2 regions of the Azospirillum sp. UFLA03-27 genome follow, and region 1 is predicted to be linked to the other one. Evidence: riboswitches for the same ligand, from Rfam matches in the RefSeq annotation. Region 1 holds a riboswitch; the other holds the start of a gene.
What was found. Region 1 has a riboswitch for S-adenosylmethionine ahead of Q4I23_RS21845 (homoserine O-succinyltransferase). Riboswitches for the same ligand answer to the same signal wherever they lie in the genome.

Region 1 (13,383 bases):
ATCGCCGCCTGCTGGACGTTGCGCGAGATCTCGTTGGTCGCCGCGGCCTGCTCCTCGATCGCCGCGGCGATGGAGGTGGAGATCTCGTTGATCGCCGCGATGGTGCGGCCGATCCCCTCGATGGCGCCGACCGAGCCGGCGGTGGCCTCCTGGATCCCCTGGATCTGCGAGGCGATCTCGTCTGTCGCGCGGGCGGTCTGGTTGGCGAGCTGCTTCACCTCCGACGCCACGACGGCGAAGCCCTTGCCGGCCTCGCCCGCGCGGGCCGCCTCGATGGTGGCGTTGAGCGCCAGCAGGTTGGTCTGCCCGGCGATGTTGGTGATGAGCTGCACCACGGCGCCGATGCGGTGCGCGGCGTCGGCCAGCCCGCGCACGGAGTCGGTGGTGCGCCCGGCCTCCTGCACCGCCTGTCCGGCGATGCCGGTGGAGCGGGTGACCTGCGAACCGATCTCCCCAATGGAGCTGGACATCTCCTCCGCGGCGCTGGCGACCGTCTGCACGTTGGCGCTGGTCTGCTCCGCGGCGGCGGCGGCGTTGGCCGCCTGGTCGTTGGTCTGGCGGGCGGTGACCGCCATGCTCTGGGCGGTGGTGTCCAACTCGGTCGCGGCGGCGGCGACGTTGCGCAGCGCGTCGGCGACCTGCTCCTCGAAGGAGGCGATCAGCCGTTCGACCGCCTCGGTCCGCCGCAGCTTGGCGGCCTGGTCGGCGGCCTGCTCGGCGGCCAGCCGGTCGGCCTCGATCAGCCCGTCCTTGAAGACCTGGACCGCGGTGGCCATGGCGCCGATCTCGTCGCCCCGGTTGGCGAAGGGAATCGCCGTCGTCTTGTCGCCACCGGCCAGCCGGCGCATCGCTTCGGTCATCGCGCCGATCGGCGAGGAGACCCCGCGGATCATCATCAGCGCACCGCCCAGGCAGACGGCGATGCCGATGAGCAGCGCGACGATGAGCATCGTGCTGGACTGGGCGTAGACGGCGTCGGCGTCGTCGCTCGCCTTGGCGGCCCCGCGGTTGTTGTGGTCGATCATGGCGTCGAGAGTCCGCCCGACCTCCTGAAATCCCTTGTCGGCCGCGTCGCGGAACAGGGCGTTGGCGGCGGCGTTCTCGTTGCGCCGCGACAGGGCGGTGATCTGACGCTGCAACGTCAAATACTGCGCCCATTGCTGCTCGAACTGGGCGAACAGCCCGCGCCCTTCGGCGGTGCGCAGCGTTGCCTCGTAGGTCCGGCGGGCGTTGGCGATGCTGGCTTCCATCTCGTCCATCCTCTTCTCCGCCGCGGCCATTTCCGGCTCGCTGGTGCTGAGGATGTGGGCGCTTTGCAGGATGCGGAAGTTCGACACCGCGTCGTTCACGGTGTTGACCTGCACGACCCGCGGCATCCAAAAGGTGGCGATCTCCGTCGAACTGTCGTTGACCACCGACAGGCGGTTGATTCCGAGGGTTCCAATTCCAGCGAGAAGCAGGGATAGAAATGCAAAAACGGCGAAGGTTTTTGTTCTGACGCTGATGTCATTCATGGTTTGTTTTTCTCTTTTCTGTCGTGCTGGTGGTCGGTTTCCTCGCGCTTTCACCAAAGGAGGATTTTGTATTTTTGTTTTTCTTCGTTGAAAACGAATGATTTCGCAACGAACCGGTTGCGGCAAAATTGTTCATTGTGTGACAGTGGAGGGATGCCTCACATGCTTCCGCACGCCCGGCTGCATGGGCGCGCGGATGGGCGATGCAAAAGCCTACATGTTCTGCGATAAGTTGAAGGATTGGTCGGTGGCCAAGGGGGCGGCCATGCGGAGAGATTCGTGGGGCGCTTCCGAAGACGTTGGTCCGGAAGAAACTGGCGTCCCACAGTTATCATGGCCGCCTTGTTCCCGCGAGCGGTGAAGGAGACTTCGCTACTCTACCGGTGCAGAACCTGGATGCCCTTCGGGGGCACACGGTTTCTAGTGTCGCGTGCGGGCCTTGGCCGGCGGCCCCGCGGAGCCTGGACCGAGGGCGGAATAAATGGAGCGCACACCGAGAATGGCCATGTCGTATCCATGCGTAAAAGTGCTGCGCACCGCGTATTCCAGCGTTTTCTACACGATAACACGTATCGTCGCAACATGAGAAAACGTGCAACCGACGATTGGCCTCATCGCGAGCGGGGCGCCGTGGGAAGCAAATTCACCGTGGAAATGGAGGCTTCCTCTCCAGGCCTGGGAGAAACCGGCGTGGTGCAGCTTGGGGATCGGCTCAAGACCGTACGCGAATTTCTCGGTGAGACACAGAAAACAATGTCTCGCCGGTTCCGTCTCGGGGAGAACACGTGGCAGTCCTACGAGTTGAACGGCAAGCTGCCGAAGGGAGAGACCCTGTCGGAATTGGCCGCCCTCGGCATCGACATGAACTGGCTGCTGACCGGCCGGGGCAGCATGCGGACGGTGGCCGGCCGCCTGGAGTCCGGCGACGGCGCCCTTCCGCTTCCGCCGCGGGAGGCTGCCCTTCCGCGGCCGGTGCTTGACCTCGCGCTGTTAAGCGAGGCGATCGCCCTTGTGGAGCAGGGACTGGCCGACCGGGGTCGGCGCCTGTCGCCCCGCGCCAAGGGCAATCTGGTGGCGGCCCTGTATGGTCTGGCGGCGGTGGGGGAGGACGGCGGAGGGAGCGGCTCCCGTCCGCCGTGCGTCAGCCCATCCGCCGCGGCGCATCTGCTCTGGCTCGCCTTGCAGATGGACGACGCTGTGCCGCCGGTGGGAGAGGGTGACGGGGCGGTTCGGTCGCCCTGACGGCGGCCTAACCGGCCGTGCCGATGCGGGAAAGCTCGAAGGGCGTCGTCTGGTAGATTTGGTTGATCCAGTTGGCGAACAGCAGATGGGCGTGGCTCCGCCACCGGTTTTCGGGCGGGCGGCTCGGGTCGTCGTCGGGGAAATAGCCCTGGGGAACCGGCGTGGCCGCGTCCTTGGCGACGTCCCGGACATATTCGTTGCGCAGCGTGTCCGTGTCGTACTCGATGTGGTTGAACATGTGCAGCGACCGGTGGGCGGCGTCCTCCAGCAGGCAAGGGCCAGCCTCTGGGGAGTCCAGCAACACGCGCAGGCCGCTTTCGGGGGGAATGTCCTCCTCGCGCACCTCGGTCCAGCGCGAAACCGGGATGGGCACGCCGTCGGACAGGCCGCACAGATAGGGCGAGGCGGGGGCGCGGTTGCGGTGCCGGTACACGCCGGATGCCTTGCGCGGCAGGAGATGCTTCGGCACGCCGTGGAAATGATGGACGGCGGCCTGCGCCGCCCAGCAGATGTTCAGACAGGAATGGACGTGGCTCTGCGTCCAGTCGAATACCGAACACAGCTCGTCCCAGTAGGACACCTCCGCGAAGGGCATCGTCTCGACCGGGGCGCCGGTGATGATGAAGCCGTCGAACGTCTCGCGGCGCGCGTCCTCCCACGACCGGTAGAAGGCGCTCATGTGGTCCGCCGCAGTGTTGCGCGGCACATGGTTGGTGATCCGGATCAGCGACAGCTCGACCTGAAGCGGCGTGTTGCCCAGCAGGCGGGCGATCTGCGTCTCGGTCCGGATCTTGTCGGGCATCAGGTTGAGCAGGCCGAAGCGCAGGGGCCGGATGTCCTGCCGGATGGCGTCAGCCTCCTGCATGACCATGACGCCCTCGGTCTGGAGGGCGGTGAAGGCGGGAAGATCGTTGGGGATCCTGATGGGCATGACTCGTCCGGCTCCGCTGTCGGTGCATCGGTCGGAACAGACGTCATGGCGAACCCCGTTTGATTGCCGGTCCGGCCACATCCCCCTTCGGGACGCCACCTTGCTCGGGTAAGCAGGTTGGCGTTGAGCGTCCGCTCAACTCTTGATGCGCGGTGCACATTATACGGGCAGCGGCGGCTTGGCAACAGCAGCGGGGCCATAGTGGTGGGCCGCGATTCCGTCAGGCGGGAAGGGCGGGGTAGAACCAAGTGTTGAGCAGGAGCAGGAGCGCCCAGAAGCCGATCTCCAGCGTCTCGGTGATCGGCTGGATGCGCCGGATGGCGCCGTAGACATGGACCGCCAGCATCAGCCCGAACACGCCGAACAGGACGTCGAAGGCATAGGCGGTCGTCTCCACCGTCGTCGCGCCGCGCAGCATCAGGAACTCGACGATCAGGATGAACGCCCCGAGGCAGCGGCCGAAATAGACGGCGAGGTCGGTGTCCTGCGGGATGCGCCACAGCATCAGTCGAGCCCAGGCGAGCGGCGCGATGAAAATCGGGAGGGCGAAGAAAAGCGTCGTGCTTATCATCAGGACAAGCAAATAGGTCTGCGCGTGCTGCGCGTAGAGGCTCAGCATGGCGGCTCCTCCATTCTGTACTCTTGATGAGACAGTGACCGGTGACGGTCATGGAGTGCCGGGACAGCCGCCGGTTGTCAAACCGATTGCCGCGCGCTTCTTCGAAAGTATGAGGAGACGCAGGACGCCGGAGCCCATGCCGCGGCGGGGCTGCCGGTGAGCGGTCCCGCGGCCGCCCACCGGTCCTGTCTTGCGATCCTCAGGCGGCCTTGATGGCGATGAGGAAGTTTTCCACCTCGCTCTTCAGGCGCATCGCCCCCTGGTTCAGGTCGCCGGAGGCCGACATCACCTGGGTCGCGGCGCTGCCGGTCTCGGTCGCGGCCTGCGACACTCGGCCGATGTTGCTGGTCACTTCCTGGGTGCTCTGCGCCGCCTGCTGGACGTTGCGGCTGATCTCCTGGGTCGCCGCACCCTGCTCCTCGATGGCGGCGGCGATGGAGGAGGAGATGTCGTTGATCGAGGAGATGGTCGCCCCGATCCCGCGGATGGCGCCGACCGCCCCGCCGGTGGCCGCCTGGATGGCGCCGATCTGCTGGGCGATCTCCTCCGTCGCCTTGGAGGTCTGGTTGGCGAGGCTCTTGACCTCGCTCGCCACGACGGCGAAGCCCTTGCCGGCCTCGCCCGCCCGTGCCGCCTCGATGGTGGCGTTCAGAGCCAGCAGGTTGGTCTGGGCGGCGATGTTCTGGATCAGGTCCACCACGTCGCCGATGCGCTGGGCCGCTTCCGACAGCCCCTGCACGGTGGCGTTGGTGCGGTCGGCCTCGTCCACCGCCTTGCCGGCGATGCCGGCCGACTGCGACACCTGCTGGGAAATCTCGGTGATGGAGGCGGCCATCTCCTCCGACGCGGCGGCAACGGTCTGCACGTTGGCGGAGGTCAGCTCCGCCGCCGCCGCCGCGCTGCCCGCCTCGGCCCGCGTGTGCTCGGCGATGTCGGTCATGCTGCGGGCGGTGGTGTCGAGCTGCGACGCCGCGGCGCCCACGGTCTGCAGGACGCTGTGCACCGCGCCGTCGAAGTTGCGGATCAGCGAATCGATCCGCTCGGTGCGGCGGCGCTTGTTCTCCTCCTCGGCGGCCTGGGCGGCGGTCAGGCGCTCCGCCTCGATCAGGCCGTCCTTGAAGACCTGCACCGCGCGGGCCATGGCGCCGATCTCGTCCTGCCGGTTGCCGCCTTCCACCGCGACTCCGAGGTCGCGCCTGGCCAGACGGTCCATGATGGAGGTCAGGGCGACGATGGGCCGGGCGACCGACTTCGTCATGGCGATGCCGGCGAACAGGCAGAGGACCGCCACGAACGCGATGGCGCCCAGAATCCAGTTCCGCGCTCCGACATAGGTGGCCCGCCCCGAGTCCGCCGCCTTCGTGGCGTTCTGGACGTTGGAGGTGGTCAGGTCATTGACGAGCGCGGAGCACTCATCGAACGCCTTGCGCGATTCGTCCCGGTAGATGCCTGTAGCCTTCTCGTTCTCGTTGGCTCGTGAGGGGGGAAGCAATTTGCCCTGGCTGATTTTCAGATAGCCATCCCAAGCCGCCTCCCAGCGTCTGAAGGTCTGGGTTTCCCAACCGGGGGCCAGCAGCGGCTCATATTTCCGCCGGGCCTCCGCCAGGCGGTTCAGAACCGTGGTCATCTCCTTTTCAACCTCGGCCATTTCCGCCGGGTAGAGCGCCAGGATGTGGGACGCCTCCAGGATGCGGTAATCGTTGGCCGCACCGTCGATCTCTCCGATGGCGGTGACGCTGGGCAGCCAGTTGGAGCGGATTTCCTCCGCGGCGTGGTTGACGGTGCTCAGCCGGTCGACGGCGAACAGTCCCAGGGCGACTGACATCAGCAGGACACAGACGGTGGCGGCGACCACCTTGGTCCGGATGGTCATGGAACTCAGCATGGACATGGCGCGTATCTCTTTCCCCCGAAACGATGCGGCGGCGGTCGATTGTTATGAGTCTGAACGAAAGGATTCGGCAGACCAGCGCCCGTGCGTTGGGCGCTGGATTTGCCGTGATCAAATGATTGAACAGCAAATATTAAGAAAGACGCAAGAATGACGCAGGGAGGCTGTCTCCCGCTTTTCAAATGGTTTCTTTCTTTTAAGAAAGATGAATGTCTCAAGAGGCGAGCGCGACCAGACGACCGCAAGCCAAGGTTCAGAGCGGCGGCGCGTAGGTGGCCAGCAGGAAGGACAGGGTGACCACGCTGGCGATGGTGGACATCAGGATCGCGGCGGAGGTGCGCTCCACATAGATGCGGTACTGGCTGGCCACCACGAAGGTCAGGGCGCCGGTGGGCAGCCCGGCGAGGATGATGGCCGATCCGGCCCAGAAGGGGTCTAGCGGGAACAGCGTCTGGATGAGGAACCACGCCAGCGCCGGCTGCACCACCAGTTTCAGGGCGCTGATCCAGCCGACCTCCAGCAGGTTGGCCTTCAGGCTCTGGGTTGCCAGGAACAGGCCGATGGCGAACAGGGCGCAGGGACCGGCGGAGGCGCCCATCAGGTCGCAGTAGATGGCGATCGGGCGCGGCACCGGCACGCCGGACAGGAAGACCGACCAGGCGAGCCCCAGGGCCGTGGAGATGATCAGCGGGTTCTTGACCAGCGCCCGGCCGACGTCGCGCAGCGCCTTGCCGATGCCGCCGCCCTGACTGTTGGCGAACTCCAGCCAGATCACCGCGATGCCGACCATGATCGCGCTCATGATGACGGTGGCGAGGATGGCCGGGGCCAGACGGTCCGGGCCGAAGGCCGCCAGGAACAGCGGGATGCCCATGTAGCCGGTGTTGGAGAAGCAGGCGTTCAGCCCCTGCATGCACTGGATCTGCGTGCGCTCCCGGTGGATCAGCCAGCCCAGCAGGGCGCCCAGCGCGTAGACCGCCAGCATCGAGCCGAGAAAGGCGCCGATGAAGGGGCCGTTGAAGATCTCCGGCAGCGAGCGCTTCGCGGTGCCGAGGAACAGCACCGGCGGCAGGGCCATCCAGTAGACGAACTTGTTCAGCGCCTCCGACGAGGCGGGACCGAGCAGCTTCGCCTTACCGGAAAGGACGCCCGCCAGGATGATGGCGAAGACCGGGAGCGCCACGTTGAAGACCACCGACATGGGGGCCGACCTTAAGGGGCAACCCGTCCCCTGTCGAGGGACCCACCCGTCCGCCCCGGGCATAGCTCCCTTGACGGCGCTCCCTCCCTTGACGGCGCGCGGGGGGCGGGCAAGATTGGGCGGGGCCCTTTTTCCGCAGGAGTTTCGATGATCAACCATCACAGCGCGCTCATCTACGTCATGGTGCTGGTGTCGGCGTGCGACGGCGACATGACGGACGCGGAGCTTGAGGCCATCGGCGAGAACGTCCGCTACCTGCCGATCTTCAAGGATTTCGACATCGACCGGCTGACCGATGTGACCCGCGAATGCTCCGGCCTGCTGGCCGACGCCGACGGGCTGGAGACGACGCTCCAGATCGTCAAGGAGGCCATTCCGTCCAAGCTGTCCGAGACCGCCTACGCGCTCGCCTGCGACATCGCCGCGGCGGACCCGTCGGCCTCGCAGGAGGAACTGCGGATGCTGGAACTGATCCGGCACAAGCTGGGCGTGGACCGGCTGTGCGCCGCCGCCATCGAACGCGGCGCGCGGGCGCGCCACACCCGCCTGTGACGGCCGGTGACATGACCGGACGGCCAGGTCTGGCGGGACGGACGGTTGGCGTCATCGGGCTGGGCCTGATGGGCCGGCCGATGGCCCGCAATCTGGCGAAGGCCGGTGCTGCCCTGGTGATCAGCAGCCGCAGCCCCGGCCCGGTCGAGGAACTGGCTGGCGAGGGCATGAGCCCCGCCGCCAACCCCGCCGAGGTCGCCGCCCGCGCCGACGCCATCGTGCTGATGCTGTCGGACACCGTGGCGGTGGAGGCGGTGGCAGCATCCCTGATCGACGCGCTGCGGCCCGGCCATCTCGTCATTGACATGGGCACCACGGCGGTCGGGGCGACCCGCAAGCTGGCCGAGGCCGTCCGCGCCAGGGGCGCCGACTGGGTGGACGCCCCGGTGTCCGGCGGCACGGTGGCGGCGGAGGCCGGCACCCTGACCATCATGGCCGGCGGCACGGAGGAGGCCTTTGCCCGCGCCCTGCCGCTGTTCCAGTCGATGGGCCAGCGCATCACCCATGTCGGTGACAGCGGGGCCGGGCAGGTCGCCAAGATGGCCAATCAGGTGATCGTCGCGCTGAGCATCGGCGCGGTGGCCGAGGCGCTGGCGCTGGCCAAGGCGGCGGGGGTGGAGCCGGGCAAGGTCCGCGACGCCATCCGCGGCGGCTTCGCCGAGTCGCGCATCCTGGAGCTGCACGGCCAGCGCATGGTCTCCGGCGACTTCACGCCGGGCGGCCGTGTGGTCACTCAGATCAAGGATCTGAAGCAGGCGGAGGAACTGGCGGAGCAGTCCGGCATCCAGCTTCCCGCGCTGGGCCTGAGCCTGGAGCTGTTCGAACTGCTGGCCGAACAGGGCGACGGCGGGCTGGACCATTCCGCCCTCTACCGGCTGTTCGTCAAGTAAGCCTTTCAGGCTCCGGTCGGTTCGCGTCGGCCGGAGCCATCGAGGGCGAGATGCAGCAAGGGGAATGGGCGGCCGCTGTCGTCCAGCGCGGAGCGCCCGACCTCCCGGAAGCCGAGGCGCCGATAAAAAGTCCGTGCGGCGCTGTTCTGCTCGTTCACGTCGACCGTCAGTCCCCACCCGCTGTCGAACGCGGAGGCGACCAGGGCACGGCCGATCCCCTGGCCGTGCCACGCCGGATCGACGAACAGCGTGTCGATCTTCCGCCCGCTCATGCCCAGGAAGCCGACCGGCCGGTCGTCGCCGTCCACCGCGACCATGAGCGCCGCCGCCGGAAGATACTGGTCGCGCACGAGGTCGGCGTAGAAGCCGATGTCCGCCTCGCTCAGGAAGTCGTGCGTGCTGCGCACCGCGGCGAGCCAGACGGCAAAGAGCGCCGGGGCGTCGTCCGGGCGGGAGGGACGGATCGGGATCACGCGTCGAGATACTCCTTCACCAGCAGCTCAGCGATCTGCACGGCGTTGAGCGCGGCGCCCTTGCGCAGGTTGTCGGTGGACGCCCAGAAGGACAGGCCGTTGTCCACCGTGTAGTCCTCGCGGAGGCGGCTGACGAAGACCGGGTCGTCGCCGGCGATCTCGACCGGGGTGATGTAGCCGTCGTTCTCCTGCTGGTCGATCACCTGCATGCCCGGCGCCTTGCGCAGGATGCGGCGGGCCTCCTCGGCGGTCACCGGCTCGACGCACTCGATGGTGATCGCGGCGGAATGGCCGATGAAGACGGGGACGCGGACGCAGGTTGCGCTCACCTTGATCTTGGGGTCGAGGATCTTCTTCGTCTCGACGTTCATCGCCCACTCGTCCCGCGTCGCACCATCCTCCATGAAGGGGCCGATGTGCGGGATGACGTTGAAGGCGATCTGCTTGGAGAAGACGGACTTCTGCACCGGGTCGTTCACGTAGATGGCGCGGGTCTGGCTGAACAGCTCGTCCATCCCCTCCTTGCCGGCGTCCGAGGCCGCCTGATAGGTGGAGACGACGACGCGGCTCACCGTGACCTGCTCGTGCAGGGGCTTCAGCGCCATGGCCAACAGGATGGCCGCGCCGCCGGGGCTGGCGACGATGTTCTTCTTCGCGTAACCGGCGAGCGCGTCGGCGTTGACCTCCGGGACCACCAGCGGGACGTCGGGGTCCATGCGGAACTGCGGGCTGGCGTCGATCACCACGGCGCCCGCGGCGGCGGCGCGCGGCGCGTGGGCCGCCGAAACCTTGGCGTCCGCGGCGAACAGAGCGATGTCCACGCCCTTGAAGTCGAAGCGGCCGACGTCCTCGACCTTCAGCACCGCGTCCTCGCCGAAGGACACTTCCTTGCCCACCGCGCTGTCGGCGGCCAGGGCGATCACCGCGTCGGCCGGGAAGCGGCGGTCGGCGAGGGTGTTCAGCATTTCCCGTCCGACGTTGCCGGTGGCGCCGACGACCGCGACTGTGTAGCCCATGGCGGTTAATCCCTGTGATATGCGGTGCGAAGAGGGCTTGAGGTATGCGGTTCCCAATGGAATTGCAACAGCGCCCGCGTTGTGACACCGTGTCCGCCCCATCACGAACGACCGCGACCGGCACACCGGGGCATGGCCACTCCGCTCGAAGACATCATTGCCAAGGCGATCAAGGACGCGGACAAGTCCTTCTTCAACGAGGACTACACCAAGCAGGCGCGTTCGGTGATGAACGCGCTGAAGAAGGCCGGCTACGAGGTCGCTCCGGTCCGCCCGCCCGAGGGGCTGGTGGAGTGGGCCAAGGAGAACATTCCCTTCGGCCGGCTGCGTCCGGCGGAGCTGATTACCCAGATGTATTCGATGATGGTGGAGAATGTTCGCCGCTTCGACAAGTAATAGGCTGAACGGCGAAACCGGGTTTCGGCCCTGGTAATACCAGCTGCAGCAAAGCCCGTTAGTTTTCAGGCACTTCCCGCGGTGCGCCATTTTGGCCACGGCCAAGTCCCTGCCGTTGACTCGTGTGCGGTAGAGGCGTAATTCAATCGCCAAACACAGCAGGGCTTAAAACTTTCGGTCTCGCATCACCCGCCGTCGCGGCAACAGCCCTCCTTGCCGCGACCGGTCGCCGAACTGAGGACGACGCAATGGCAAACGGCAGCGGTCGGCCGCTCTCTCCGCATCTGCAAGTCTACAAACTTCCCAGGACCGCGCTCCTGTCCATCACGCACCGCATCACGGGCGTGGGGCTGGCCGTCGGGACCCTTCTGCTGACCTGGTGGCTGGTCGCCGCCGCCACCAGCCCCGCCGCATACGAGCGCGCGCAGCACTTCATCGGCTCGTTCTTCGGGCTGCTGCTGATGTTCGGCTGGTCGCTGGCGCTCTACTATCACCTGTGCAACGGCATCCGGCATCTGGTGTGGGACGCCGGCAAGGCGTTCGAGCTGAGCGAGGCCGACCGCGGCAACCAGATCGTCATCGGTGCGGCGGCCGTGCTGACCGTGCTGACCTGGATCATCGGCCTGGCCGTGTGGTGAGGAGAGAAGACATGGCGTCCAACAGCAAGACCCTCCGCTCGCCGCTGCAGATCGCGCGCGGCCTGGGCTCCGCCAAGCACGGCACCGAGCATTGGTGGCACCAGCGCGTGACCGCCATCGCCCTGGTTCCGCTGACCGTCTGGTTCGTCTTCGGGGTGATCCGCCATCTGGGCGCCGACCACGCGGCCTTCGTCGCGTGGCTGGAGTCGCCCTTCTCGGCGCTGATGATGGTGCTGACCGCCGTGGTCACCTTCCACCACGCCCAGGCCGGGCTGCAGGTGGTGATCGAGGACTACGTGCACAATGAGATGGCGAAGATCCTGAGCATCCTGGCCGTGAAAGCCCTGTGCTTCGTGCTGGGTGCCGCCTGCGTCATCGCCGTCCTCAAGATTTCGTTCGGAGCCTGACGAGCCATGGCCGCCTACGATATTATCGATCATTCCTATGACGTCGTCGTCGTCGGTGCCGGCGGTGCGGGCCTGCGCGCCACCTTCGGCATGGCCGAGAAGGGCCTGAAGACGGCGTGCATCACCAAGGTCTTCCCGACCCGTTCGCACACCGTGGCCGCCCAGGGCGGCATCTCGGCGGCGCTCGGCAACATGAGCGAGGACGACTGGCGCTTCCACATGTACGACACCGTCAAGGGGTCGGACTGGCTGGGCGACCAGGACGCCATCGAGTACATGTGCCGCGAGGCCATCCCGGCGATCATCGAGCTGGAGCACTACGGCGTGCCCTTCTCGCGCACGCCGGAAGGCAAGATCTACCAGCGCGCCTTCGGCGGCATGACCGCGCATTACGGCAAGCAGCAGGCCTACCGCACCTGCGCCGCCGCCGACCGCACCGGCCACGCCATCCTGCACACCCTCTACCAGCAGTCGCTGAAGCACGAGGCGGAGTTCTTCGTCGAGTATTTCGCGCTGGACCTCATCATGGAGGACGGCGTCTGCAAGGGCGTGGTGGCCTGGAACCTCGACGACGGCACCATCCACCGCTTCCGCGCCCAGCTCGTCGTTCTGGCGACCGGCGGCTACGGCCGCGCCTACTTCTCCGCCACCTCGGCCCACACCTGCACGGGCGACGGCGGCGGCATGGTGCTGCGCGCCGGCCTGCCGCTGCAGGACATGGAGTTCGTGCAGTTCCACCCGACCGGCATCTACGGCTCCGGCTGCCTCATCACCGAGGGCGTGCGCGGCGAGGGTGGCTACCTCACCAACTCCAACGGCGAGCGCTTCATGGAGCGTTACGCGCCGTCGGCCAAGGACCTCGCCTCGCGCGACGTGGTGTCCCGCTCGATGACCATCGAGATCCGCGAGGGCCGCGGCGTCGGTGAGCACAAGGACCACATCCACCTGCACCTGGAGCATCTCCCGCCGGAGATCATCCACCAGCGCCTGCCCGGCATCGCCGAGACGGCCAAGATCTTCGCCGGCGTGGACGTCACCAAGGAGCCGATCCCGGTTCTACCGACGGTGCACTACAACATGGGCGGCATCCCCACCAACTTCCGGTGCGAGGTGGTCAACCCGACCGCCGAGGACCCGGATCGCGTGGTGCCCGGCCTGATGGCCATCGGCGAGGCGGCCTGCGTGTCGGTGCACGGTGCGAACCGCCTGGGCTCCAACTCGCTGCTCGACCTCGTGGTGTTCGGCCGTTCGGCGGCCATCCGCGCCGCCGAGATCGTCGAGAAGGGCAAGTCGGTGTCGTCGTCCGCCGCCGCGACCGACGTCGCCCTGGAGCGCTTCGACCGCATCCGCAACGCCAAGGGCTCCATCAAGTCGTCGGAGCTTCGCCTGGAAATGCAGCGGACCATGCAGAACAACTGCGCGGTCTTCCGCACCGGCGAGGTGCTGGAGGAGGGCGTCAAGCTCATCGACCAGACCTTCGCGAAGAAGAGCGACATGGCGATCAGCGACCGTTCGCTGGTCTGGAACTCCGACCTCGTCGAAGCCATCGAGCTGGACAACCTGCTGTACCAGGCGGTCGCCACGCTCCACTCGGCGAAGAACCGGCCGGAGAG
Region 2 (15,243 bases), on a different contig from region 1:
CTGCCCAGGTCGCCAACATCCAGACGGTGACCGGCGACGCGGTCGGCGAGATCCAGGGCGTGACCCAGGTGATCCTGCGGGTGAACGAGATCGCGACCTCCATCGCCTCTGCGGTCGAGGAGCAGGGGGCGGCGACCCGCGAGATCAGCCGCAACGTCCAGGAGGCGGCGGGCGGCACGCAGGAGGTGTCGGCCAACATCACCGGCGTCACCGGCGCGGCGACCCAGAGCGGCGCCACCGCCCGCGACGTGCTGGAGATGTCGCGCCAGCTCGGCCACCAGCTCGACACGCTGCACCGCGAAGTCGGGGGCTTCCTTCAGCAGCTCCGCGCGGCGTAAGGTGGGGTGAACGGTCCGGGAAAAGGGGTTGGGATGCGCATCCGTCTGGTGGTGGCCGCCGCGCGCAACGGCGTGATCGGCCGCGACGGCACCCTGCCCTGGTCCCTGCCCGGCGACCTCAAGCGCTTCCGGGAGCTGACGATGGGCAAGCCGGTCCTGATGGGCCGGCGCACCTGGGAGTCGCTCCCCCGCAAGCCCCTGCCCGGCCGCGACAACCTCGTGGTCAGCCGCAGCGTCCCACCGGGCGAGCGGGACGGGGCGCGCTGGTTCGGCGGCCTCGACGCGGCGCTGGACTGGTGCCGCGGCCGCGGCGTCCCGGAGGTCGCCGTGATCGGCGGCGCCGAGCTGTTCCGCGAAACCCTGCCGCTCGCCGACCTCGTCCACCTAACCCGCGTCGAGCGGGATGTGGAGGGCGACACCGTCATGCCGCCGCTGGGGCCGGAGTGGGTGGAGACGGAGCGCGGCCCGCTGCTGACCGAGAACGGGCTGGATTACCGGTACGTGGACCTCGCACGGTGCCCCGTGACCGCCGGGGCGTGACGGGTCAGGCCAGCAGCGCCCGCACCCGCTCGGCGTCCTCCGGACTCGCCGGGTTGTAGACGAGCATCGTCAGGTCCGGCCGCCCGTCCACGGCGAAGGCCGAATATTCCAGCTCCAGCGTGCCCAGCGTGGGGTGGCGCAGGCGTTTGACGCCCTCCCCGAAATGGCTCACGTCGTTGGCGGTCCACAGGGCGGCGAATTCCGGGCTCTGGCGCGACAGATCCTCGACCAGCGCCCGCACCGCGTCGTCGGCACCGGCGCGCGCCGCGTCGGCGCGGAAGGCGCCGACGACGAAGCGCGCCACCCCATCCCAATCGAATTGGGCGGCCCGCACGCGCGGGTCGCAGAAGATCAGCCGCAGGATGTTGCGCTGGGCCGCCGGCAGGGCGCCGTAGTCCGTCAGCACCGCGGCGGCGGCGCGGTTCCAGGCGACGACGTCCCAGGTCGCCGTCTTGATCAGGGCGGGGCTGGGATTCAGCGCGTCCAGCACCCGCTGCAGGCGCGGCGTCACCGCCTCCCCCACCGGACAGCGCAGCGTCGGCAGACGGTTGAGGCCAAGCAGGAAGAGATGCTCACGCTCGGCGTCGGTGAGCATCAGGGCGCGGGCGATGCGCTCCAGCACGTCGGCGGACGGCGCTCCGCCGCGCCCCTGCTCCAGCCACGTGTACCAGGTGGTGCTGATGTTGGCGCGCTGGGCGACCTCCTCGCGGCGCAGGCCACGGGTCCGCCGACGCTCCGCGGAAAAGCCGAAGGCCGCCGGATCGAGCTTCGCCCGGCGATCCTTCAGATAGGCGCCCAGCCTGCTTTCCCCCGATCCGTTCTCCGCCATGGCGCGCCGGCCCGTCCTGTTGGTCATTATACCCCGATAACGTCACGACTTTACCAGGATAAGCCCCGCACCGACAGTGGCCTCCAACCCTGATCGGAAGAGGTTTCCCATGCGTGTCTTCGTCACCGGCGCCACCGGCTTCGTCGGTTCGGCCATCGTCCAGGAGCTGCTCGCCAACGGGCACCGCGTTCTCGGCCTCGCCCGCTCCGACGCGGCGGCGGTGGCCCTCGCCACAGCCGGGGCGGAGGTCCACCGCGGTTCCCTCGACGACCTGGAGAGCCTGCGCGCCGGTGTGTCCGCGGCCGACGGCGTGATCCACACCGCCTTCAATCATGATTTTTCGCGCTTCGCCGACAACTGCCGTGAGGATCATCGGGCGATCCTGGCGCTGGGCGAGGCGCTGGAGGGCAGCGACCGCCCTCTGCTGGTGACGGCCGGCGCGGTCGTGGACGCGCGCGGGCCGGTGGCGGTCGAGAGCGATCCGCACCGGCCGCCCTCCGACGCCCTGCCCCGCCGCACCGAACTCGCCGCCGGGGAGTTGGCCGCCCGCGGCGTCCGCGTCGGCGTCGTGCGTCTGCCGCCCTCGACCCACGGTGTGGGCGACCATGGCTTCGCGCGCATCCTGCACGACATCGCCCGCCGGACCGGCGTTTCAGCCTTCATCAGCGACGGTGGGAACCGCTGGGCGGCGGTGCACCGCCGCGACGCGGCGCGGCTGTACCGGCTGGCCCTGGAGGCCGGCGCCCAGGGCGGCCCGTTCCACGCCATCGCCGAGGAAGGCGTGCCGCTGCGCCGCGTCGCCGAGGCCATCGGCGCGCGGCTGGGCCTGCCCGTGGTGTCGAAGACGCCGGACGAGGCAACCGCCCATTTCGGGTGGTTCGCCTTCTTCGCCGGCGTCGATTGCCCGACCTCCAGCGCCCACACCCGCGCCCTGCTGGGGTGGGAGCCGCGCGAGACCGGCCTCGTCGCCGACCTCGGCCAGCCCGGCTACTTCACCGAGTGACCGGCCGGGGGGCGGGAGGCTCCGGCCCTCAGGCCCCCTTGTTCTCGCCCTTGTTCTCGCGCTGGCGGCGCTCGATGGCGTCCCACAGGGTGGCCTCCAGCGCCGACCCGTCGAGCCGGTTGATCTCCTGGATGCCGGTGGGCGAGGTCACGTTGATCTCGGTCATGTAGTCGCCGATCACGTCAATCCCGACGAAGACCAGACCCTTCTCGCGCAGCACCGGACCGATGGCCTTGCAGATCTCCTGCTCGCGCGGGGTCAGCTCCGTCTTCTTGGCGCTGCCGCCGGCGTGGAAGTTGGCGCGGGCCTCGCCCTCCTGGGGCATGCGGCTGACGGCGCCGGCGGGCTCGCCGTCGATCAGGATGATGCGCTTGTCGCCTTGGCGGATCTCCGGCAGGTACTTCTGCACGATCACCGGCTCGCGATAGAGCTGGGTGAAGAGTTCCAGCAGCGAACCGAGATTCTCGTCGTCCGGCTTCAGGTGGAAGACGCCGGCCCCGCCGTTGCCGAACAGCGGCTTGACGATGATGTCCTTGTGCTGCGCCCGGAAGTCCAGGACGGCCTGCTTGTCGCTGGTGATCAGCGTCGGCGGCATCAGGTCAGGGAAATGGGTGACGAACAGTTTCTCCGGCGCGTTGCGCACCTCCGCCGGGTCGTTCAGCACCAGCACCTTGGGCTGGATGTGCTCCAGCATGTGGGTGGCGGTGATGTAGGCCATGTCGAAGGGCGGGTCCTGGCGCATCAGCACCACGTCCATGGTCGACAGGTCGACGATCCGCGGCTCGCCCAGCGTGTAGTGGGCGCCCTTCTGGCGGACCACGGTCATCTCGCGCAGGCGGGCGGTCAGGACGTTGCCGGTCAGGCTGAGGTCGCGCGGGTGGTAGTGGTAGAGCGTGTGCCCGCGCTTCTGCGCCTCAAGCGCCATCATGAAGCTCGAGTCGGTGTCGATGTTGATGGACTCGATGGGGTCCATCTGGAAGGCGACGGCGAGGCTCATCCTGCGGGTCTCCGAAACGGGCTTTTGAAGTGGGGTCAGTTCAGTTGGTTCTTGAGCTGCTGGATCAGCGCGGCGACCTGATGGCGGTGCCGTTCGCTGGCGGTCAGCTCCAGGAAGGTTTCCAGCGCGGCGATGGCGGCGGCGAGGTTGCCGTTGTGGGCCTCCAGAAGGCCGGTCTCCCGCCACAGCGACGCCTCGGCCGGGGCGAACAGCCGCATCGCCTCCAGCACCTCCAGCGCGCGCGGCACATCGCGGGCGGAGAGGTGGCGCAGCTTGATGTTGTTCTGCAGCCGCAGCAGGATCTCGCGGTTGGACACCGTCTGGTAATGGCCGGGCTCCAGCTCCGCGGCGCTGCCGGCGGTGGCCTTCAGCAGGTCACGCAGGTCCACGGCGGTGCGCACCTGCCCCTCGTTGAAGGGGTCGAGGATGGCGCGGGCGCCGTCGGCCTCCAGCCGCACCAGGAAATGGCCGGGGAAGTTCAGCCCCAGCATCGTCCAGCCCTGCGAGCGGGCGGCGTGCAGGTACAGGATGCCCAGCGCCACCGGCAGGCCGCGGCGGCGGTCGATGACGCGGAGCAGGTTGGCGTTCTGCAGGTCGTCGTAGGTCTCGTGGTCGCCGGCGTAGCCGTGGCGCTCCACGATGACCTCGTGCAGCCAGGAGACGCGGGCCTCCAGCCCGTCGAGGGTGGGCGAGACGCGCTCCGCCAGATCGTGGGCGATGTCGGCGAGGTGGCGGCGGTAGTCGGCCAGCGCGGCGCCCGGCACCTCCAGCGCGCCCAGCGCCAGGGCGGCTTCGGCCAGATCGATCTGCTCGTCCGGCTGCTGCCCCACGCGGCGCAGGATGTCACGGGCCTCGGCGCGGCTGGTCACGGGCGGCGTCCTTCCTCTTCTTCAGCCTTCGCGTCAGGCCCGCCACGCGTCCGGCACGTGGCGCGGCCAGGACCAAGGGGTAACGAGCATGACGTCGAAGCGCAAGACATAGCCCGCATACTGCGGGTTGGCCCCCAGATAGGCGTGGGCGGCGCGGGCGAGGCGGCCCCGCTGACGGGCGTTGACCGCCTCGTTCGCGGTGTCCCAGTCGCCGCGGGCCTTGACCTCGACGATCGCCAGAGTGTCGCCCCGCCGGGCCACGATGTCGATCTCTCCCATGGGTGTGCGCAGGCGGCTTTCCAGGATGCGGTAACCCTTCAGCCGCAGCGCCAGCCGGCAGAGCTGCTCGGCGTAGCGGCCGTAATTCTCCGCCCGGCGGCGCAGCGCACCCGGAGCGCTCATGGTTTCCCCTCCCGCGACAGCTCCAGCGCGCGGGCGTAGACGGCGCGCTTGTTCTGGCCGGTGCGGGCGGCCACGTCGGCGGCGGCGTCGCGGACCGACAGGCGGGTCAACGCCTCGCGCAGCAGGGCGTCCACGTCGGCCTCGCTCGGGGTGGCCTCCTCGCCGGGCGGACCGATCACCAGCACGACCTCGCCCTTCGGCGGCCCGGCCTCGGCGTAGTGGGCGGCCAGCTCCGGCAGGGTGCCGCGCCGCACCTCCTCGTAGAGCTTGGTCAGTTCCCGCGCCACCGCGGCCTCGCGCGCGCCGAGGATGTCGGCGAGGTCGGCCAGTGACTCGGGCAGGCGCTGCGGCGACTCGAAGAAGACCAGCGTGGCCGGAACGTTCTTCAGTTCCCCGGCGGTGGCGCGCCGCGCGCTGCTCTTGTTCGGCAGGAAGCCGGCGAACAGGAAGCGGTCGGTCGGCAGGCCGGACAGCACCAGCGCCACCAGCGGGGCGGAGGCGCCGGGCAGCGTGGTGACCGCCACCCCCTCCGCCACGCACTCGCGCACCAGCTTGTAGCCGGGGTCGGAGACCAGCGGCGTGCCGGCGTCGGTGACCAGCGCGATGGATTCGCCCGCTTTCATGCGGCCGATGAGGACCGGACGCATCTTCGCCGCGTTGTGTTCATGATAGGAGACGAAGGGCGTGTGGATGCCATGGATGCCCATCAGCTTCGCCGTCACCCGCGTGTCCTCGCAGGCGATGGCATCGGCGCGGCGCAGCGTGTCGAGCGCGCGCAGCGTGATGTCGGCGGCGTTGCCGATGGGGGTGGCGACCACATAAAGGCCGGCGCCGAGTTTACTTGCGGCCCTCGGCTCGCTACCTTCAGCGTCACCAGAGACGCCGGGCCCGGAAACGGGTTCGGGCGCCGGACCGGATGTGGAGATCGTTGGTGGCACGCTTGACGACACCTTTCTCGCGCGCTTGGGGGCAGCGGGCTGCCGCCGCCCTGTTGGTCGTTGGCACGCTTTCGGCCTGCTCGACTGTAAAGGCCCCGGCGCCGCCGACTCAAGCGCCGCAAGCGCCCGTCGCCGCCGTTCCGGCCGCCCCGCAGACCCTGAAGGTGGCGATCCTGCTGCCGCTGTCCGGGTCCAGCGCCGCCATCGGGCAGGCCATGCTGGAGTCGGCGCAGATGGCGCTGTTCGATCTGGCCGGTGACCGGTTCGAGCTGCTGCCCCGCGACACCAAGGGCACGCCCACCGGCGCCGCCGATGCGGCGCGGCAGGCGATCGCCGAGGGGGCGAGCCTGATCCTCGGCCCGCTGTTCGCCGCCGACGTGGCGGCGGTGAAGCCGGTCGCCCAGGCCGCGGGCGTGGACGTTCTGGCCTTCACCAACGATTGGACCCAGGCCGGCAACGGCACCTACGTGCTGGGCTTCGTGCCCGCCGATCAGGTCACCCGCGTGATCGGCTTCGCCCGCTCGCGCGGTGCGACGCGCTACGTCGCGCTGGCCCCGCGCACCGCCTATGGCGACGCCGTGGTCAACGCCGTGCAGGCCGCCTCGCGCCAGTTCGGCGGGCAGGTGGCGCAGGTCGAGCGCTACGACCCGGCGGTGACCGATCTCGCCCAGCCGGCGCGGCAGGTGACCCAGGCCGGCGTGCAGCCGCAGGCGGTCATGCTGGCCGAAGGCGGGCCGCGCGCCCAGGGCCTGGCGTCGGCGCTGTCGGCCAACGGGCTGAACACCCAGCAGGTCAAGCTGCTCGGCACCGGCCTGTGGGACGAACCCGGCCTGGGCCAGGAACCCGCTTTGGCCGGCGCCTGGTTCGCCGCCCCGTCCCCGCAGAGCCGCGCCGACTTCGAGGCGCGCTTCGAGAGGACCTATGGGCGCAAGCCGCCGCGCATCGCCACCCTGTCCTACGACGCAACGGCCATCGCCGCGGTGCTGGCCAAGATGCCCGACGCGTCGGGCCGCTTCGACCGCGCGGCGCTGAACAACCCCAACGGCTTCGAAGGCATGGACGGCGTCTTCCGCCTGCGCGCCGACGGCGTCGTGGAGCGCGGTCTGGCCGTTCTGGAGGTCACCCCCGGCGGCCCACGCGTGATCGATCCCGCCCCGTCCAGCTTCGAAGTGCTGGGGCAGTGATCGCAAAGCGCTGAAACAGAAAGTTCTTAACCTCGAAGGCACAAGAGCACGAAAAGTTCGTGTCTTTGTGCCTTCGTGGTGAACCGCAACCTTATCCGTGCTGCTTCGCCAGACGGCGGGCGTTGGCGCGGACGGTGCGGTAGGCAGGGGTCATGCCGGCCTGGGTCAGGGCCGTGGCCGACTCGACCATGTAGAGCGCGGCGTGGATCCCGGCCTCCACCGACTCGGTGACGGTGCGGCGCTGCAGTTCCATCAAGTCGGCGGGGTTGCGGCACTGGCCGAGGCCGGTCACCATCACCATGGCGACCTGAAGCTGGCCCTGCATGAGGGTCATCCAGGCCTGCTGCATTTCCCCGATGCCCTTGGCGACGGCGTGGGTGGCCTCCACCATCGCCTCCACCTTCTCGGAGCCCATGCGGACGAACTCCGGGTTGGCGAGGTCGATGGGGTTGTTCATGGCCGCCGCCATCATCGCGGTTCGGTAGCCGATCGTCTGGGCCGCCGCCACCCCCATCTCGCCCGTCTTGACGCCGGTCCGGGTCAGATCGCCCGCCACCGTCAGAAAGCGTTGCGTCGGTTCGCCGTTGCCGGCCTTGCGTCTCGCCATTCGCTCCACCTCACCAAAGGACCCGACCGGACCAAAAGCCCCGGCCGGGCCAAAAAAACCGTGACCCGGACGCCAACGCTGCACTGCAGCATTTGGTTCCGGGTCCAGTCTTTACAGGGAAGCGAGCGCGCGGTCGAGATCTTCAACGATGTCCTGGGCGTCCTCCAGCCCGACGGACAGGCGGAGCAGGTTCGGACGGATGTTCGCCGCCGCCTTCTCCTCGACCGTCAGCTTGGAATGGGTGGTGGTGTCGGGGTGGGTGATCAGGCTCTTGGAGTCGCCAAGGTTGTTGGAGATCATCACCATCCGCAGGTCATTCAGGGCGCGGAAGGCCTCCTCCTTGCCGCCCTTCAGGAAGATCGACAGCATGGTGCCGCCGCCGGTCATCTGGCTGCGGACAAGATCGTGCTGCGGGTGGCTGGGCAGGCCCGGGTAGAGCACCCGCTCCACCTTCGCGTGGCCTTCCAGGAACTCCGCCACGGTCAGGGCCGCCGCGCTCTGCGCCGAGACGCGCAGTTCCAGCGTCTCCAGCCCCTTCAGAAGCAGCCAGGCGTTGAAGGGCGAAATGGTCGGGCCGGTGTGGCGCAGGTAGGGATGGATCACATCCGACCCGTACTGCTTGTCGTTGGTCAGGATGATGCCGCCCAGACAGCGGCCCTGGCCATCGATGTGCTTGGTCGCCGAATAGATGACGACGTCGGCCCCCATCTCGAACGGGCGCTGCAGCACCGGCGTGGCGAAGGCGTTGTCCACCACCACCTTGGCCCCGGCCTTGTGGGCGAGAGCGCTGACGGCGCGCAGGTCGACGACCTCCAGCCCCGGGTTGCTGGGTGTCTCCAGGAAGACGACCTTGGTCGGCTTGGCCAGCGCCTCCTCCCACTGGGACAGGTCGGTGCCGTCGACGAAGACCGCCTCGACCCCGAAGCGGGCCGACAGCTCCTTGATCACCCAGTAGCAGGAGATGAACAGCGAGCGCGGCGCCACGATGCGGTCGCCGGTGCGCAGGTTCGACCACAGGGCGCCGTGCACCGCGGCCATGCCGCTGGTCGTGGCGTAGGCCCAGGCCGCCCCCTCATACTCGCACAGCCGGTCCTCGAACATCGCCGTGGTCGGGTTGCGGAAGCGCGAATAGACGTGGCGGGAGCCGTCGTTGACGAAGGCGCTCTCCGCCTCCTCGGCCGAGCCGTAGACGAAGCCGGAGGTCTGGTAGAGCGCCTCGCAGGTCTCGTCGAAGGACGAGCGGCGGACGCCGCCATGGACCAGACGGGAACGCGGGCGAAGCCCCGCGACGTTCGGATTGCGATGATCGGTGCGCGCCATGGCCGCTTTGTCTCCTCTGTCCGCCGGCGGGGCAGACCGGCAAAACAAAAAACGCCCCGACCGATCGGGTCGAGGCGCGGACGCGGCTCGGACCTTTTTAGCGGGTTGTTTTACGTGGCCCGCAAGCCGGTCGACCAAATCACCACGTGCCTCCGCTTGTAGGACCGCCGCGGCGCGGCGTCAAGGGACAAGGAGGCCGTGACAAAAAGAGGGCGACCTGCGTCAACATCGCGCAGGACCGCAGGCCGCCGCCCGCTTGCCCAGCGAAGGCCCGGACCGGATCATGGCCGCCGGACGTCAGGAAAGGGTGCGGACCGTGCAGTATCGCAAGGAGCAGGAGCGGCACTTCACCCGTCTGGTGTTCACCGGGCGCTTCACCAGCCAGGACGCCGGTCCGGTGCGGCAGGCCATCGCCGACGTGACGGGCGGACCGGAGCGCCGCCACCTCCTCGACCTGACCGGGCTGGAGTTCATCGACAGCACGGGCGTCGGCCTGTTGCTGGTGATGAATGGGGAGGCCCTGTCGGCGGGCAAGGCCCTGTCCCTGCTCTGCGCGTCCGGGCAGGTGCGCAAGGTGGTGGACCTGACCCGCATCGCCATGATCATCCCGGTGTATGAGACGGTGGCCGACTACATCGCCGCCAGCGTGCCCGAAGCCCTGCTGGTCGCCACCCATCCCTGCGCGCCGGGCGAGGACCCCATGGCCGTCGCCGCCCGCGCGCTGCACGCCAAGCCGCTCCTGCCACCCGCGAGCGCCCCACCGGACGCTTCCGATCGGGACGGCGCTTCGGGATAGGGCGCTCGCAGCGCGGGCACGGGCTTCCCATCTGAAGCATCGGACAGAGTCCGTTCCGCGTTGGGGGAGGCACCGAATGGTTCATCTGCACAAGTCGCTGGAATCCGAAGCGTCGAAGGCCGCCGAGCGGGAGGGCCGCTCGCTCGACCAATTCGTGAACGAGGCGGTGGAGGAGAAGCTGCGCCACGCGCAACGCCCCGCTACCCAACGCCACGTCACCCCTATCCATGACCGCGGCGCCCCGATGGACGAGGACGCCGTGGAACGGGCGTAGCGCCCATGGAATGACCCTGGGGATGGGATTGCGGCGGCTGTGGTTCAGCGCTATATTTCCCGTACCAGTGGTCAATAGACGACACCTCCGGTACCGCGCGCTCGGAAAGGCCGATGGCCGGAACGGCGTGCACACGAAAAGAGGGGCGGCGTTGCAGCGCCGCCCCTCCGTCGTCTGGGTTACAGCACGGCGACGAGCAGCGCGAGGATTGCGACGACCGTCTGGATGACCGTGCAGATCACCAGCACCTTACCAGGGGTCAATAAACACACCCCCTTCCCGCCGCTTGGATGACAACGCCCCTTGCCCATGGCCCGGGACGCTGCGGCGGCGGATTTTCATACAATGACGTGTGTTCCGTCGCAAATATTCCCGTTCAACGCATCAAACCCCTCAGGCGATACAACTCATCGAGCGCCTGCCGTGGCGTCAGGCTGTCCGGGTCGATGGACTTCAGCGCCTCCTCCACCCGCGATGGCTCCGGCGGGGCGGCGGGGGATGCCGCCGGGACCGGCGGCGGACGCTTCAGGGCGGCGCTGAACAGCGGCAGATCCTCGGCCAGGCGATGGATGGCGGCGTTCTGGTCCCCCGATTCCAGGATGGTCAGCACCTCCTCGGCGCGGCCCACCACGGCGCCGGGCAGGCCGGCCAGCTTCGCCACATGGATGCCGTAGCTGCGGTCCGCCGCCCCCGCCGTCACCTCGTGCAGGAAGACGACGTCGCCCTGCCATTCCTTGATGCGCATGGTGTGGCAGGACAGGCCCGGCAGCTTGCCGGCCAGCATGGTCAACTCGTGGTAGTGGGTGGCGAACAGCGCGCGGCAGCGGTTGACGTCGTGCAGATGCTCCACGCAGGCCCAGGCGATCGACAGGCCGTCGAAGGTCGCCGTGCCGCGCCCGATCTCGTCCAGGATGACCAGCGCGCGGTCGCCGGACTGGTTCAGGATGGCCGCGGTTTCCACCATTTCCACCATGAAGGTCGAGCGGCCGCGCGCCAGATCGTCGGCCGCACCCACGCGGCTGTAGAGCCGGTCCACCACCCCGATGTGCGCGCTCTCCGCCGGCACGAAGCCGCCCATCTGGGCCAGCACGGCGATCAGCGCGTTCTGCCGCAGGAAGGTCGATTTGCCGGCCATGTTCGGGCCGGTCAGCAGCCACAGCCGGTTGTCCGGGGCGAGGTCGCAGTCGTTGGCGACGAAAGGCCCGGCGTTGCCGGCGTCGAGCACCGCCTCCACCACCGGGTGTCGCCCGCCCTTGATCGAAAAGGCGAGGCTGCCGTCCACCACCGGCCGGCGGTAGCGCCGCTCCGCCGCCAGCTCGGCCAGCGAGGCGGCGACGTCGAGCGCGGCCAGCGCGTGGGCGGCCTGGGCGATGGCCTCGGCGCGGCTGGTCACCTCCTCCACGAGGTCGTTGAACAGTTCCAGCTCCACGGCCAGCGCCTTGTCGGCGGCCTCGGAGATGCGGCGCTCCAGGTCCGACAGCTCGACCGTGCCGAAGCGCACGGCGTTCGCCATGGTCTGGCGGTGCATGAAGACCTCGCGCCCCTTCTCGGACATCAGCTTGTCCGCGTGGGTCGCCGTCACCTCGATGTGATAGCCGAGCACGTTGTTGTGCTTGATCTTCAGCGCCGGCACCCCGGCGATGCCGGCGTATTTGACCTGAAGCCCGGCGATCAGCCGCCGGCTCTCGTCGCGCAGGGTCACCAGCTCGTCGAGCGCGTAGGAATAGTCGCGCGCGATGAAGCCGCCGTCGCGGGCGAGCAGCGGCAGCTCCGGCGCCAGCGCCTGGGTCAATTGCTGGACCAGCTCGCTGTGCTCGCCCAGCCCCTTGGCCACGGCGCCCAGCCCGTCGGGCAGCGGGCCGCCGGGATGGCCGTTGAGCAGCAGGCGGATGGCCGAGGCCTGGGCCAGACCGTCGCGCACGGCAGCGAGGTCGCGCGGACCGCCGCGCCCCAGCGTCAGGCGGGACAGGGCGCGCTCTAGGTCCGGGCAGCGGCGCAGCGCCTCGCGCAGGTCGCCGCGCAGCCGCTCCTCGTTCAGCGCGAATTCGACCATGTCCAGCCGCTTGGCGATGGCCGCGGGGTTGGTCAGCGGCGCCGAGAGCTGGGCGGCGAGCAGACGCGCCCCCGCCCCGGTCACCGTGCGGTCGATGGTGGCGAGCAGGCTACCGCGCCGGTCGCCCGTCAGGGTGCGGGTCAGCTCCAGGTTGCGGCGGGTCGCCGCGTCGATCTCCATGACGGCGCCGGGGCCGAGCCGGCGCGGCGGCGACAGGCGCGGCACGCGGCCCTTCTGCGTCAGCTCCACATAGGCGACCAGGGCGCCCGCCGCCGCCACCTCGGCGCGGGAGAACGGACCGTAGGCGTCCAGCGTGCCGACGCCGTAGAGGGTGAGCAGCCGCTGCCGCCCGTTCTCGCTGTCGAAGCGCGGGGTCGGCTGCACGGTCAGGCGGGACTTCCATTCGCCCCACAGCTCGTAGAGGTCGGGGCTCTGGCACAGCTTCTCGGAGACCAGAACCTCCTGCGGGTCGAGGCGGCCGAGCGCGGCGCCCAGCCCGGCGCGCTCCACCGGCTGCACGACCAGCTCGCCGGTGGACAGCTCCAGCCAGGCCAGCCCGAGGCCGCCCGCAGCTTCCGCCACCGCGGCCAGCCAGTTGGAGGCGCGGGAGTCGAGCAGGCTGTCCTCGGTCAGTGTGCCGGGGGTGACGATGCGGATGACGCCGCGCTTCACCACCGACTTGGAACCGCGCTTCTTGGCCTCCGCCGGGTCCTCCATCTGTTCGCAGATGGCGACGCGGAAGCCCTGGCGGATCAGGCGCTGCAGGTAGGATTCATGGCTGTGGACCGGGACGCCGCACATCGGGATGTCCTCGCCCAGATGCTGGCCGCGCTTGGTCAGCGCGATGTCCAGCGTCCGGGCGGCGTTCACCGCGTCCTCGAAGAACATCTCGTAGAAATCGCCCATCCGGTAGAACAGCAGACAGTCGGGATGGGCCTGCTTGATCTCCAGATACTGCGCCATCATCGGGGTGGCGTCGGGAGGAATGGCGGGGGGCGAAATGGCGGCGGGCGCGTCGGACACGGGTCTTCAACCGGTTGCGTTGTGTCGGGCAAGGTCGGGGCGGCACCCTAGCACGCCTGCGCTGGTGCCGCGATGACCGCTTCGTTAGACTGTTCGATGCCCGTAGAACGAGCAAGCCGAAGCTGAAGGAGACCGCCGTGACGCAAGCGCCCGACAACACTGATGGCCGGACCACGAACGGCCAGGACACCGTCCGGGAGGTGCGCGAGGTCGTCGCCCTGTTCAAGACCCGCGAGGCGTTCGACAAGGCCGTGGCCGCCCTTCTGGACGCCGGCTTCGACCGCGACGACCTGTCGGTGCTGGCCAGCCACACCTCGCTGGAGGTCGCCGACCAGCGCCCGCAGGCCCCGTCGGACGAGGCCCTGACCGGGCTGGTGGGCGAGCTGAAATACGCCTTTCCCCTGACCACCGCCGGGCTTCTCGCCATCGTCGGCGGCCCGATCGCCGCGCCGCTGGCGGCCATTGTCGCCGCCGGCCTGGGCGGCGTCGCCATCAAGGATTACCTGGACGAGCTGACCAGCCACCCCGACACCGACGAGTTCAGCCGCGCGCTGGAGGCCGGCGGCGTCATCCTGTGGGTGCGCACCGCCGAGGTGGAGGACGAGGTGGAGGCCGCCGAGATCCTCGAAAGCAACGGCGGCGCCAACATCCACCTGTCGGTGCGCGAGGAGTAGGCGGGGAAGGAAACGCCGTCCGTCAGGCGGCGCAGGCGCGCCTCTCGCCTCCGCCGCCGACCACGGTCAGCCCGCGCAGGCGGAACTGCGCCCGCACCACCGCGGCCCAGCCCTTGCGGATCTGGGCGATCTTGATGGCGTCGGAGGCCTTGGCGTCGGTGGCGGTGCCGCAGATCTCGAACAAAAGCGCGTCGCCGATGGAGCCGGGGCACAGCGCCAGGGCGTGCACCAGCCAGGCCATCAGCTCGGCCGGGGTGTGACGCGGCAGACCGCGCTCCGCCAGGGTCAGGGCGTTCCCGAGGTTCGCCAGCTCCCGCCGTGCCGTTCCGGGGTTCGGGATCATCAATGGCCTCCCTCGCGCGTGTCTCACGGACGACTCCTTACCTCTTTGGAATGGAGCGCGTCAGTGACGGCCATCACAGCACGACCGTTCCAGCACAGCCGTCGCAGCAGCGCTCCCAGTTGGATCATGCAGGAAACAGACGGCAGCCTCTTTTGGTGTGCCGCGTGCGAATTATCCTCTTTCCCGTTATAGTCGGGACGCCGCACGGTTCGTCGCACCCCTCGCATCCCTGGGAAGGCTCACGTTTTGTCGATGCTCTCCACCCGCGCCGCCTCCGCCGACGCGTCCGACGCCAAGGACGCCGGCACCGCCAACATCCCCAACAAGCGCGCGATCCTGTCCCGGCGCAAGCTGGCGGAGGACCTGGAGAAGCTGGTGGCGGAGCATGGGACCGGCGACAAGCTGCGCCCCGCCCTGATCGCCCGGCTGCGCGGCGCGCTGAACGACGGGCGGGCGGAGGTGCGCGCCCGCTTCGAGGCCAAGGGATCGGGTGAGGACTGCGTGCGGCAGAACTGCTACCTCGCCGACGGGGTGGTGCGTTCGCTGGCCGACCTCACGGTCACCCACATCTTCCCCTCGCCCAACCCGACCTCCGGCGAGGTGTTCGACATCGTCGCCACCGGCGGCTACGGCCGGGGCGAACTGGCGCCCTTCTCCGACATCGACCTGCTGTTCCTGCTGCCCTACAAGCGCACCCCGCGGGTGGAGCAGGTGGTGGAGTACATGCTCTACATCCTGTGGGACCTCGGGCTGAAGGTCGGCCACGCGGTGCGCAGCGTCGACGACTGCATCCGCCAGTCCAAGGCCGACGTGACCATCCGCACCGCCATTTTGGAATCCCGCTACCTCTGGGGCCCGCGCAAGCTGTTCACCGAACTGCGCCGCCGCTTCGACCGCGAGGTGGTGGCCGGCACCGGGCCGGAGTTCGTCGAGGCCAAGCTGGCCGAGCGCGACAACCGCCACCTGAAGCTGGGCGACAGCCGCTACGTGCTGGAACCCAACCTGAAGGACGGCAAGGGCGGCCTGCGCGACCTGCAGACCCTGTTCTGGATC

Region 2: another riboswitch for S-adenosylmethionine. It lies ahead of metZ (O-succinylhomoserine sulfhydrylase); the one in region 1 lies ahead of Q4I23_RS21845 (homoserine O-succinyltransferase).

Annotation. Positions count from the first base shown of each region.
Region 1 is NZ_JAUQTX010000165.1:1,190-14,572, reverse strand. It holds gene Q4I23_RS21855 (methyl-accepting chemotaxis protein) at 1-1,514, opposite strand, end outside; gene Q4I23_RS21850 (hypothetical protein) at 2,268-2,756, shown strand; gene Q4I23_RS21845 (homoserine O-succinyltransferase) at 2,764-3,687, opposite strand; SAM-I-IV-variant riboswitch at 3,737-3,841, opposite strand; gene Q4I23_RS21840 (hypothetical protein) at 3,908-4,306, opposite strand; gene Q4I23_RS21835 (HAMP domain-containing methyl-accepting chemotaxis protein) at 4,506-6,197, opposite strand; gene Q4I23_RS21830 (AEC family transporter) at 6,451-7,398, opposite strand; gene Q4I23_RS21825 (tellurite resistance TerB family protein) at 7,546-7,950, shown strand; gene Q4I23_RS21820 (NAD(P)-dependent oxidoreductase) at 7,962-8,840, shown strand; gene Q4I23_RS21815 (acetyltransferase) at 8,846-9,313, opposite strand; gene Q4I23_RS21810 (aspartate-semialdehyde dehydrogenase) at 9,310-10,329, opposite strand; gene Q4I23_RS21805 (hypothetical protein) at 10,462-10,725, shown strand; gene sdhC (succinate dehydrogenase, cytochrome b556 subunit) at 10,974-11,363, shown strand; gene sdhD (succinate dehydrogenase, hydrophobic membrane anchor protein) at 11,375-11,770, shown strand; gene sdhA (succinate dehydrogenase flavoprotein subunit) at 11,777-13,383, shown strand, end outside.
Region 2 is NZ_JAUQTX010000006.1:43,804-59,046, reverse strand. It holds gene Q4I23_RS02070 (methyl-accepting chemotaxis protein) at 1-338, shown strand, start outside; gene Q4I23_RS02065 (dihydrofolate reductase) at 372-878, shown strand; gene Q4I23_RS02060 (helix-turn-helix transcriptional regulator) at 883-1,734, opposite strand; gene Q4I23_RS02055 (SDR family oxidoreductase) at 1,817-2,710, shown strand; gene gshB (glutathione synthase) at 2,739-3,707, opposite strand; gene Q4I23_RS02045 (SirB1 family protein) at 3,743-4,576, opposite strand; gene Q4I23_RS02040 (YraN family protein) at 4,610-4,978, opposite strand; gene rsmI (16S rRNA (cytidine(1402)-2'-O)-methyltransferase) at 4,975-5,916, opposite strand; gene Q4I23_RS02030 (penicillin-binding protein activator) at 5,910-7,100, shown strand; gene Q4I23_RS02025 (phasin family protein) at 7,192-7,707, opposite strand; gene metZ (O-succinylhomoserine sulfhydrylase) at 7,819-9,027, opposite strand; SAM riboswitch at 9,104-9,183, opposite strand; gene Q4I23_RS02015 (STAS domain-containing protein) at 9,311-9,823, shown strand; gene Q4I23_RS02010 (hypothetical protein) at 9,900-10,097, shown strand; gene mutS (DNA mismatch repair protein MutS) at 10,474-13,116, opposite strand; gene Q4I23_RS02000 (hypothetical protein) at 13,311-13,847, shown strand; gene Q4I23_RS01995 (hypothetical protein) at 13,870-14,190, opposite strand; gene Q4I23_RS01990 ([protein-PII] uridylyltransferase) at 14,443-15,243, shown strand, end outside.